2 regions of the Amycolatopsis mongoliensis genome follow, and region 2 is predicted to be linked to the other one. Evidence: riboswitches for the same ligand, from Rfam matches in the RefSeq annotation. Region 2 holds a riboswitch; the other holds the start of a gene.

Region 1 (4,998 bases), 3.0 Mb from region 2:
CGACGTAGTTGGCGTTGGCCACCGCCACGAGGGTCGCCCGGCGCAGGCCGTCCGCGCCCATCATCCGGATGTAGGCCCACGAAATCGGCAGGATCGACGCACTGCCCCAGGGCGCCGCGCTGACCGGGCCGACGCCCGTCTCCGGGCCGGCGGCCGGCTGCAGCGGGTGGTTCGGCAGGAACGGCGCCAGGTGGGCGCGGACCCCGATCGGGCCGACGCCGGGTCCGCCACCGCCGTGCGGGATGCAGAACGTCTTGTGCAGGTTGAGGTGCGAGACGTCGGCGCCGAACCGGCCGTACTGGGCCACGCCGATGAGCGCGTTCAGGTTGGCGCCGTCGACGTACACCTGCCCGCCCGCGTCGTGCACCAGCGCGCACACCTCGCCGACGGTGTCTTCGTAGACCCCGTGCGTGGAGGGGTAGGTGATCATGATCGCGGCCAGGTCGGCGCCGTGGTCGTCCACAGTGGACCGCAGGTGCGCGACGTCGATGTTGCCTTCGTCGTCGCAACGGACGACGACCACCTGCATGCCGGCCATCACGGCGCTCGCCGCGTTCGTGCCGTGTGCGCTCGCCGGGATGAGGCAGACGTCGCGCTCGCCCTCGCCACGTGAACGGTGGTAGGCGCGGATGGCCAGCAGCCCGGCGAACTCGCCCTGGCTGCCCGCGTTGGGTTGCAGCGAAACCGTGTCGTAGCCGGTGATCCGCGCGAGCCAGGCACCCAGGTCGGCGACCACCTCGAGGAGGCCGGCCGCGTCCTCGGCGGGCGCGAACGGGTGCAGCCCGGCGAACTCGGGCCAGGTGATGGGTTCCATCTCGGCGGTGGCGTTGAGCTTCATGGTGCACGATCCGAGCGGGATCATGCTGCGGTCGAGCGCGACGTCCTTGTCCGCGAGCTGCCGCAGGTAGCGCAGCAGTGCGGTTTCCGAGCGGTGGGCGTGGAACACCGGGTGGGTGAGGAACGCGCTGGTGCGCCGCAGCGGCGCCGGGAGCGCGTCCGCCGTGTCCGCGTCGAGACCATCCACATCGGACACCGAGACGCCGAACGCCTTCCACACCAGGGAAAGGTGTTCGCGGGTGGTCGTCTCGTCGCAGGCGACGCCGACGTGGTCGCCGTCGATCCGCCGCAGGTTCACGCCGAGGTCGCGGGCCGCCGCGACGACCGTGTCCGCCCGGCCCGGCACCGCCGCGGTGACGGTGTCGAAGAACTCGCCGTGGACGACGCCCACGCCGCCCTCGCAGAGACCGGCCGCGAGCACGGTGGCCATCCGGTGGGCGCGCAGCGCGATCCCGCGCAGTCCGTCGGGTCCGTGGTACACCGCGTACATCGACGCCATCACCGCCAGCAGGACCTGCGCGGTGCAGATGTTCGACGTCGCCTTCTCGCGGCGGATGTGCTGCTCGCGGGTCTGCAGGGCGAGCCGGTACGCGGGTGCGCCGTCGGCGTCCTTCGAGACGCCGACCAGCCGGCCCGGCAGCTGCCGTTCCAGGCCCTTCCGGACCGCGAGGTAGCCCGCGTGCGGGCCGCCGAAGCCGAGCGGGACGCCGAAGCGCTGCGTCGACCCGACGGCGACGTCGGCGCCGAGTTCGCCCGGTGGGCGCAGGATGGTCAGCGCGAGGGGGTCGGCGGCGACGATGACCGCCGCGCCGTGCTTCTTCGCGTCGGCGATGGTGAGGTCCAGCTCGCGCACCGCGCCCGACGCGCCGGGGCAGGACAGCAGGATCCCGAAGAAGTCGCCGCCGAGGCCGAGTCCGGTCAGCCCCTGGGACAGGTCTTCGACGACCAGTTCGATGCCGAGGGGTTCGGCGCGGGTGCGGAGCACGGCGAGTGTCTGCGGCAGGGTGTCCCGGTCGACGACGAACCGGTTCGAGGCGGTCTTCCCGGCCCGCCGCACGAGTGTCATGGCCTCGGCCGCGGCGGTGGCCTCGTCGAGCAGGGAGGCGTTCGCGACGGGTAGCCCGGTCAGGTCGGCGACCATGGTCTGGAAGGTGAGCAGGGCTTCGAGCCGGCCTTGCGAGATCTCGGGCTGGTAGGGCGTGTACGCGGTGTACCAGGCGGGGTTCTCGAGCACGTTGCGGCGGATCACGGGCGGGGTGACGGTGTCGTGGTAGCCGAGGCCGATCATCTGGGTCATCGGCCGGTTCCGCGCGGCGAGCTCGCGGAGTTCGGCGAGGGCCTGGGCTTCGGTGGCGGCCGGGGGAAGTTCGAGCGGGCCGGCGGAGGCGCGCAGCGACTCGGGAACAGCACGCTCGGAGAGCTCGTCGAGAGAAGCGACGCCGACGACGTCGAGGATCCGGCGGAGTTCGTCCGGCCCGGGCCCGATGTGCCGGTCGGCGAAGGGGATGCCCTGTTCCAGCGAGGCGAGCGACAAGTCCACGATGGCCTCCTCCGAACGGCGGTGTCTACCCAACCCGACTGTAAACGCGAAGGTGACCACGGCGGGGGGTCCGGGGCGGAGCCCGCCGGGCGGGGTGCGGGGGTTGCACCCCCGCAAACACCGCGGAGGGTTCAGGCGAGCGCTCTGCGCGAGCAGGGTCCACCCGAACCCGGAGGAAACCCTCCCCACTCTGTCCGTACCCGTAGGGCGCCTGAGAGTTTCGCCCGAGGTTGAGCCGGGCTTGCACCGTCGGCGGGGTCGTCAAGCTGTGTCCTGACGACCCGCTTTCCAGAGGCGTCTCGTCCGCGCGGTCCAGGGTGCCTGAGAGGTTCCGGGGAGGACTTGCTCCTTCGGCGCCGAGCTCAAGGTGTGGCTCGGACTCTCCCGCGCGGATTCGTCGACCGCGGGGTGAACCTTACTCCGTCCGCCGCAGCGGTGATCATCCGGTCCGGCGGGCGTTGCGGCGCTGGGTCAGTTCGTCCGGCTCGTGCTGCTCGACGATGCCGCCGTCGGCGCGTTCGGCCGGGAACTCGTGGATGGTGCCGCTGATTTCCTGCATGGCGCCGCTGACCGCGATGCCGAAGACGCCCTGGCCGCCCTGGAGCAGGTCGACGATCTCCTCCGGCGAGGTGCACTCGTAGACGGTGGTGCCGTCGGAGAACAGGGTCACGCGCGCGAGGTCGCGGACTCCGCGGACGCGCAGGTGGTCGACGGCGACCCGGATGTTCTGCAGGGAGACCCCGGTGTCCAGCAGTCGCTTGACGACCTTGAGGACCAGGATGTCCTTGAACGAGTACAGCCGCTGCGAGCCGGAGCCGTGCGCCGTGCGGATGCTGGGTGCGACCAGCTTCGTCCGGGCCCAGTAGTCGAGCTGGCGGTAGGTGATGCCGGCGATCTGGCACGCGGCCGGGCCGCGGTAACCCACCAGCTCGTCCGGCAGCGAGTCGTCGGGGAACAGCTCACCCTGCTCGCCAGCCGCGACCTCAACAGGCTGCTTCTCGGAACCAGCCTCGACCACGCAAGCCTCCCCTCGCCCGACCTGGTGGCCGGCGAATGACAGCCGGACGGTCCCAGGAGCGGGACCCGCCGGAGATCAACCGCCACGGTCCGGCCCCAGACCGTGAATCACACCGTGGCGATTTACCTCCTTCGACGGTAAGCGCCCGGACAGGACCGGTCAACGCGACGCGCGGCAAGCCTCAACGGTCGGATGAGCCTTTGAGCCGTTCGCCGTACCCCGGGCGCGGTGGTTCAAACCTCTTGTCGCGATTTACTCAGCCGTGTTAATTTTTACTCATGCAAGTAAACACCGGCCTCATGGCCGAACTGGGCCTCAGCGTGACGGAGGCGGCGCGCCGCGCGCAGATCATCGGCGCGACCATCGGCGTCATCGCCGACCTCGGGTACCGGAAAGCCACCTTCGCGAAGATCAAGGAGCGCGCGGGGCTCAGCAGCACCCGGATGATCTCGTACCACTTCACCACCAAGGCCGGCCTGATGCAGGCCGTGCTGAGCACGGTGGTCGAGACGAAGAACGAGTTCCTGAAGGAGCGCACCGGCGGCGGGGTGGACCCCGCGGACCGGCCCGGCTACCTGCGGGCGCACATCGAGACGTCGATCGCGTTCCTGCGCGCGTACCCCGAGTGCGTCCGGGTGCTGACGGAGATGGCCGCCCACGCCGACGACGCCGACGGCTGGGCGATGACGAAGGTCCTGGTCGACGACATGCGAGTGCACGGCCTGGCCCGCCAGCTCAAGCAGGGCCAGGCCGAGGGGGCCTTCGGCGACTTCACGCCCGAGGTGATGGCGATGTCGATCGCCCAGGCCGTCGACGGCGTCGCGGCGGCCTTCGCCGGCGACCCCTCGCTGGACCTCGAGCAGTACGGGCGGGAAGTCGCCGACACGTTCGTGAAGGCGACGGCTCCCTAGAGGGCCTGGTCGAGGCGCTCCTCGATCCGGGCCTTCGGGTAGGCGCCGACGATCGTCGTCACCGGCTCGCCGTTGCGGAAGAGGATCATCGTCGGCAGCGACATGACCTGGTAGGACCGGGTCGTCTCCGGGTTCTCGTCGGCGTTGACCTTCCGCACGGCGAGCTTCCCGGCCCGCTCGGTGGCCAGCTGGGCCAGCACCGGGCCGACCATCCGGCAGGGCCCGCACCAGGTGGCCCAGAACTCGACCAGCACGGGGACGTCGCTGCCGAGGACCTCGGCCGCGAACGTGGCATCGGTGACGTCGGAAACGGCGACTGCGGTGTCTTCGGGCATGACGGGCTCCTTCACGGGCGCGGGGCGTCGGGGACGACACAGGGATCGGGTGCCTGCCGGGCGAGGGCGCCGGCGAGCTTCGCGGCCAGTTCGGCGCGGATCCCGCCGAGCCGGGACAGCAGCGCGTCGGCTTCTTCGAGCTTGCGGCGGTAGACCTCGATCGAGCTCGCACAGGAGTCGCCGGTTTCGTGGCCGCTGCGCAGGCAGTCGACGAACGGGCGGGTCTCGTCGAGGCTCAGGCCGACCGTCTGCAGGGTCTGGATCTCCTTGACCAGCTGCAGGTCGCCCTCGTCGTACTCGCGGTAGCCGTTCGCCGAGCGACGGGCCGCGAGGAGGCCCTGAGCCTCGTAAAAGCGA
Region 2 (4,998 bases):
GCGCGAAACACCCGCCGGGTACACCGCCAGCTCACGGTCATAGCGCTTGTCCCACTCCCCGACCAGCGTCTCGGCCGTGTGCGGCGCCCCGCGCAGCGGCGACTCCTCCGCGCTCCACTTGCCGTTCGCGACCTCGTCGATCTCGGCGCGGATGGCGATCATCGCGGCGATGAACCGGTCGATCTCGCCCAGGTCCTCGGACTCGGTCGGCTCGACCATCAGCGTCCCCGCGACCGGGAACGACATGGTCGGCGCGTGGAAGCCGTAGTCGATGAGCCGCTTCGCGACGTCGTCGACCGTCACGCCGGTCTCCTTGGTGAGCTGGCGCAGGTCGAGGATGCACTCGTGCGCGACCAGGCCGTCCTGGCCGGTGTAGAGCACCGGGTAGTGCGGGGCCAGCCGGGACGCGACGTAGTTCGCGGCCAGCACGGCGACCTTCGTGGCCGCGGTCAGGCCGGGCGCGCCCATCATCCGGACGTAGGCCCACGAGATCGGCAGGATCGACGCCGAGCCGTACGGCGCGCCGCTGATCGGGCCGACGCCGGTCGCGGGGCCGGCGGCGTCCAGCAGCGGGTGGTTCGGCAGGTACGGCGCGAGGTGCGCGCGCACCGCGACCGGGCCGACGCCCGGGCCGCCACCGCCGTGCGGGATGCAGAAGGTCTTGTGCAGGTTCAGGTGCGAGACGTCGCCGCCGAACTCGCCCGGCTTGGCCAGGCCCAGCAGGGCGTTGAGGTTCGCGCCGTCGACGTACACCTGGCCGCCGCCGTCGTGGACGATCTTCGCCAGCTCGTCGATGTCGTGCTCGTACACGCCGTGCGTGGACGGGTAGGTGACCATGATCGCGGCGAGCGTGTCGCGGTGGGCGTCCACCTTGGCGCGCAGGTCGGCCAGGTCGACGTTGCCCTCGTCGGTGCACTTCACGACGACCACGCGCATCCCGGCGAGCACCGCCGAAGCCGCGTTGGTGCCGTGCGCCGACGACGGGATCAGGCAGACGTCCCTGGTCTCGTCGCCGTTCGCGCGGTGGTAGGCGCGGATCGCGAGGAGCCCGGCCAGCTCGCCCTGGCTGCCCGCGTTCGGCTGCAGCGACACCTTGTCGTAGCCGGTGACCTCGGCCAGCCAGTCCGCGAGCTGCCCGACGAGCGTGTGGTAACCCTCGGCGTCCTCGGCCGGCGCGAACGGGTGGATGCCGGCGAACTCGCGCCAGCTGATCGGCTCCATCTCGGTGGTGGCGTTGAGCTTCATCGTGCAGGAGCCGAGCGGGATCATGCCGCGGTCGAGCGCGTAGTCCTGGTCGGACAACCGCCGCAGGTAGCGCAGCATCGCCGTCTCGGAGCGGTGGGTGCCGAAGACCTCGTGGCCCATGAAGCCGCTCTCGCGGGCGAGGCCGTTCGGCAGCGCGACGCCGTCCTGGACGTTCTCCTCGACGCCGAAGGCCTTCAGGACCTTGGCGGTGATCGCGGGGGTGCTGACCTCGTCGAAGGCGACGCGCACGTGGTCGGCGTCGACGTGGCCGAGGTTGATCCCGGCCTCGCGGGCGGCGGCGTGGACCTCGGCGGCCTGGCCGGGGACGCGCGCGACGACCGTGTCGAAGAAGGACTCGTGCACGACCTCGACGCCGGTCTTGCGGAGGGCGTCCGCGAAGCCCGCGGCGAGGCCGTGGACGCGCTGGGCGATCCGCTTGAGGCCGTCCGGGCCGTGGTAGACGGCATACATCGCGGCCAGCACGGCGGGCAGGACCTGCGCGGTGCAGATGTTGGACGTCGCCTTCTCGCGGCGGATGTGCTGCTCACGTGTCTGCAGCGCGAGCCGGTAGGCCGGGTTGCCGTCCGCGTCGACCGAGACGCCGACCAGGCGCCCGGGCAGCGAGCGCTCGAGTCCGGCGCGGACGGACATGTACCCGGCGTGCGGGCCGCCGTAGCCGAGCGGGACGCCGAAGCGCTGCGTCGAGCCCGCGGCGACGTCGGCGCCGAACTCGCCGGGCGCGGTGATCAGCGTCAGCGCGAGGAGGTCCGCGGCGACGGTGAACAGCGCGCCCGCGGCCTTCGCCGACTCGGAGATCGCGTGGTAGAAGCCGCGGCCGCGCAGCACACCGGACGCGCCCGGGTATTGGACGACGACGCCGAAGAACTCGTCCGGCAAGCCGGTGAGCAGGTCGCGGACCTCGACCTCGATGCCCAGCGCCTCGACGCGCGTGCGCACGACGGCGATGGTCTGCGGCAGGCACTCGGCGTCCAGCACGACCTTGTTCGACTTGGACTTCGACGCACGGCGCATCAGCGTGACGGCCTCGGCGACGGCGGTCGACTCGTCGAGCAGGGACGCGTTCGCGGTGGCCAGGCCGGTCAGGTCGGCGACCATGGTCTGGAAGTTGAGGAGCGCTTCGAGCCGGCCCTGGGAGATCTCCGGCTGGTAGGGCGTGTACGCGGTGTACCAGGCCGGGTTCTCGAGGACGTTGCGGCGGATGACGCCGGGGGTGACGGTGTCGGAGTAGCCGAGGCCGATCATCTGCGTCATCGGGCGGTTGCGGGCGGCGAGGGCGCGCAGCTCCGCGGTGGCGTCCTCTTCGGACGCGGCGGGCGGGAGCCGCAGGTCACGGGTGGCGCGGATGGCGGTGGGGACGGCGGCACCGACGAGGGCGTCCAGGCTGCCGTAGCCGCACTCGGCCAGCATCTTCGCGCGTTCGGCCTCGGACGGGCCGATGTGGCGGGCGTCGAACTGCGTGGAAGTGATGGGGAGCTCCTCGGGCCGGGCACCGGGCACAACGGTGCGCTGGGAACTCCCCCTCTGTCATGGCACCTGAGAGTTTCACCGTGTGCGACACGGCTTTCACCTTGGGTGAGGCGCGGGTGCGCCTGCTTTCCAGAGTGGCCTCGCACGAAGCGGTAGCAGGTACCTGAGAGATTCCGGGGAGTTTGCTCCTTCGGTGCCCCACCACGTTCGTGAGGGCTCTCCCGCCTCGGCTCGACGGCCCGATCTGCAGTTGTGGCGGCTACGGTACCTGCCGCCTTCGAGGTCCGTCTACTTCACCGGGGCAACGCCACACCGGTCTTCGATCGATCCTCGACGACGTGAATGACTCATTCATGTCACCGGACGACAGGAATGAGTCATTCACGTCGTTCGGGCCACCCGGCGGACCACCTGACCCGCCAAAGCCGGTGGGCGGCGAACCCGGCCCGAGGGCAGGACCAGGCGTTTCAGCGGGCCGCCCACCGGCACCGGCGGGTGCCCGGCGCCCAGCAGCACCTGCTCGACGATCTGCTCGGCGAGCCACGCCACCGAGTCGTTGAGCCGGTCCAGCGAGGGGTGGTCGCCGTCGAAGACGTCCTCGTCGGCGAGCGTCACCTCGAAGTAAGCGCAGCCCGGCGGGACCGAGATCGCCTCCTCGATCGCGCGAGCCCCCTCCTCGGGGTCCGCGAACCCGGCTTCGAGCAGCGGCTCGCGGTAGATGCGGGCCGCGCGAGCACGCATGCGGGGGCCGTAGCGGACCACGACCGGGAGCCGCCCGGTCAGGTCGGGCACGGCCAGGCCGTGCAGCAGCATGATCGGCGGCACCGAGTGCACCAGCCGCGGCGCGGGCTCGGCCAGCTCGCGCGCGGTGATCCGGACGCGGTCGGCCATCGCGTCGGGGAGGCCGAAGTAGCGGAAGTCGACGTTGCCGAACCCGAGCCCGTCCGCCACCAGCGACGCCAGCAGCTCGCCGTACCCCCAGATCGGCGACAGCACCACGACCGGTGGCGCGGCGACGACCGGCGACGGCGCGGGCGGGCGCGTCGCCTCCTGCTCGGGGACCTGGATCACCAGCCGCGGCGGCTCGTGCCAGTCGTGCACCTCGGCGACCCGCCAGTAGAGCCCGAGCGGCCGCCACAGCTCGCCGAGGACGTCGTGCTCGAGGATCCGGCGCACCTCGGCGTCGTCGTGGGGGAAGTCCCGGGGCGGCACGACGCCGACGTAGTGGTGGTAGGTGACGCGGACCTCGTCGCCGCGGGTCGCGGAGCGGATCCGCATCTCCCAGTCGATCGGCGAAGCGGCGATGAGGTTGGCCACCTGCGTGCCGGGCGAGGAGTAGACGAGCGCCGTGGCCTGCCGGAGGAACTGCCCGGCCTGGTCGATGCCCTCCCGCAGCGCCTTCGCGGCCTGCGCCACGTGCACCGGCGAAGCGAGCGAAGCGGGCAGGACCCCGGCCGCGCGCAGCAGCTCGGCCTCCCCGAGCCCGGTGACCTCGGCGATCTCGGCCCAGTGGTCGAAGACGGTCACCTTCGGCGCGTGCCGGTGCTCGATCCAGCTGCGCAGGGTCGACGTCGGGACGCCGATGCGGCGCGCGGCCTCGTCCAGGGAAAGCCCCCGCGCCCGGATGCCGGTCCGGACCGCTTCCGCCCACTCGTCGGCGCGCCAGTGCGTCACCTCACAAAGCTAACGAAACCCGCTAGCTTTGCGCAGGGACGAAACGCCCACCGGGCCCCGACGCTGGTCACCATGACCACCACCGTGATCGCCCTCATCCTGATCGTCGGCACGCTGACCTTCGCCGCCGGCGCCTTCCTCGCCGCCGAGATCGCCACCCGCATCCTGCGGCGGCGCGAACGGCAGATCTCCGAAGAGCGCAAGACGCTCAACGCCGCCTGGAAGTACCTGCGGGAGGTCTACGGCGTGCGGAAACCCGGGGAGAAGACGCGCCGTTAGAGCGGGGTGACGTACGCGCCGGAGATGCCGCCGTCGACCAGGAACTGCGACGCCGTGATGAAGCTGGCGTCGTCGCTGGCCAGGAAGGCGACCGCCGCCGCGATCTCCTCGGGCTCGGCGAACCGGCCGACCGGCACATGCACCAGCCGCCGCGCCGCGCGTTCCGGGTCCTTCGCGAACAGCTCCTTGAGCAGCGGGGTGTTCACCGGCCCCGGGCACAGCGCGTTGACGCGGATGTTCTCCCGCGCGAACTGCACACCCAGCTCGCGGCTCATCGCGAGCACCCCGCCCTTGGACGCGGTGTAGGAGATC

What was found. Region 2 has a riboswitch for glycine ahead of gcvP (aminomethyl-transferring glycine dehydrogenase). Riboswitches for the same ligand answer to the same signal wherever they lie in the genome.
Region 1: another riboswitch for glycine. It lies ahead of gcvP (aminomethyl-transferring glycine dehydrogenase); the one in region 2 lies ahead of gcvP (aminomethyl-transferring glycine dehydrogenase).

Annotation. Positions count from the first base shown of each region.
Region 1 covers NZ_CP127295.1:8,122,643-8,127,640, forward strand. Annotated here, with positions in the region: gene gcvP (aminomethyl-transferring glycine dehydrogenase) at 1-2,380, opposite strand, end outside; glycine riboswitch at 2,676-2,774, opposite strand; gene QRX60_RS38945 (MerR family transcriptional regulator) at 2,817-3,395, opposite strand; gene QRX60_RS38950 (TetR/AcrR family transcriptional regulator) at 3,674-4,306, shown strand; gene trxA (thioredoxin) at 4,303-4,641, opposite strand; gene QRX60_RS38960 (MerR family transcriptional regulator) at 4,653-4,998, opposite strand, start outside.
Region 2 covers NZ_CP127295.1:339,888-344,885, forward strand. Annotated here, with positions in the region: gene gcvP (aminomethyl-transferring glycine dehydrogenase) at 1-2,733, opposite strand, end outside; glycine riboswitch at 2,778-2,876, opposite strand; gene QRX60_RS01645 (helix-turn-helix domain-containing protein) at 3,115-4,407, opposite strand; gene QRX60_RS01650 (hypothetical protein) at 4,480-4,686, shown strand; gene QRX60_RS01655 (3-oxoacyl-ACP reductase) at 4,683-4,998, opposite strand, start outside.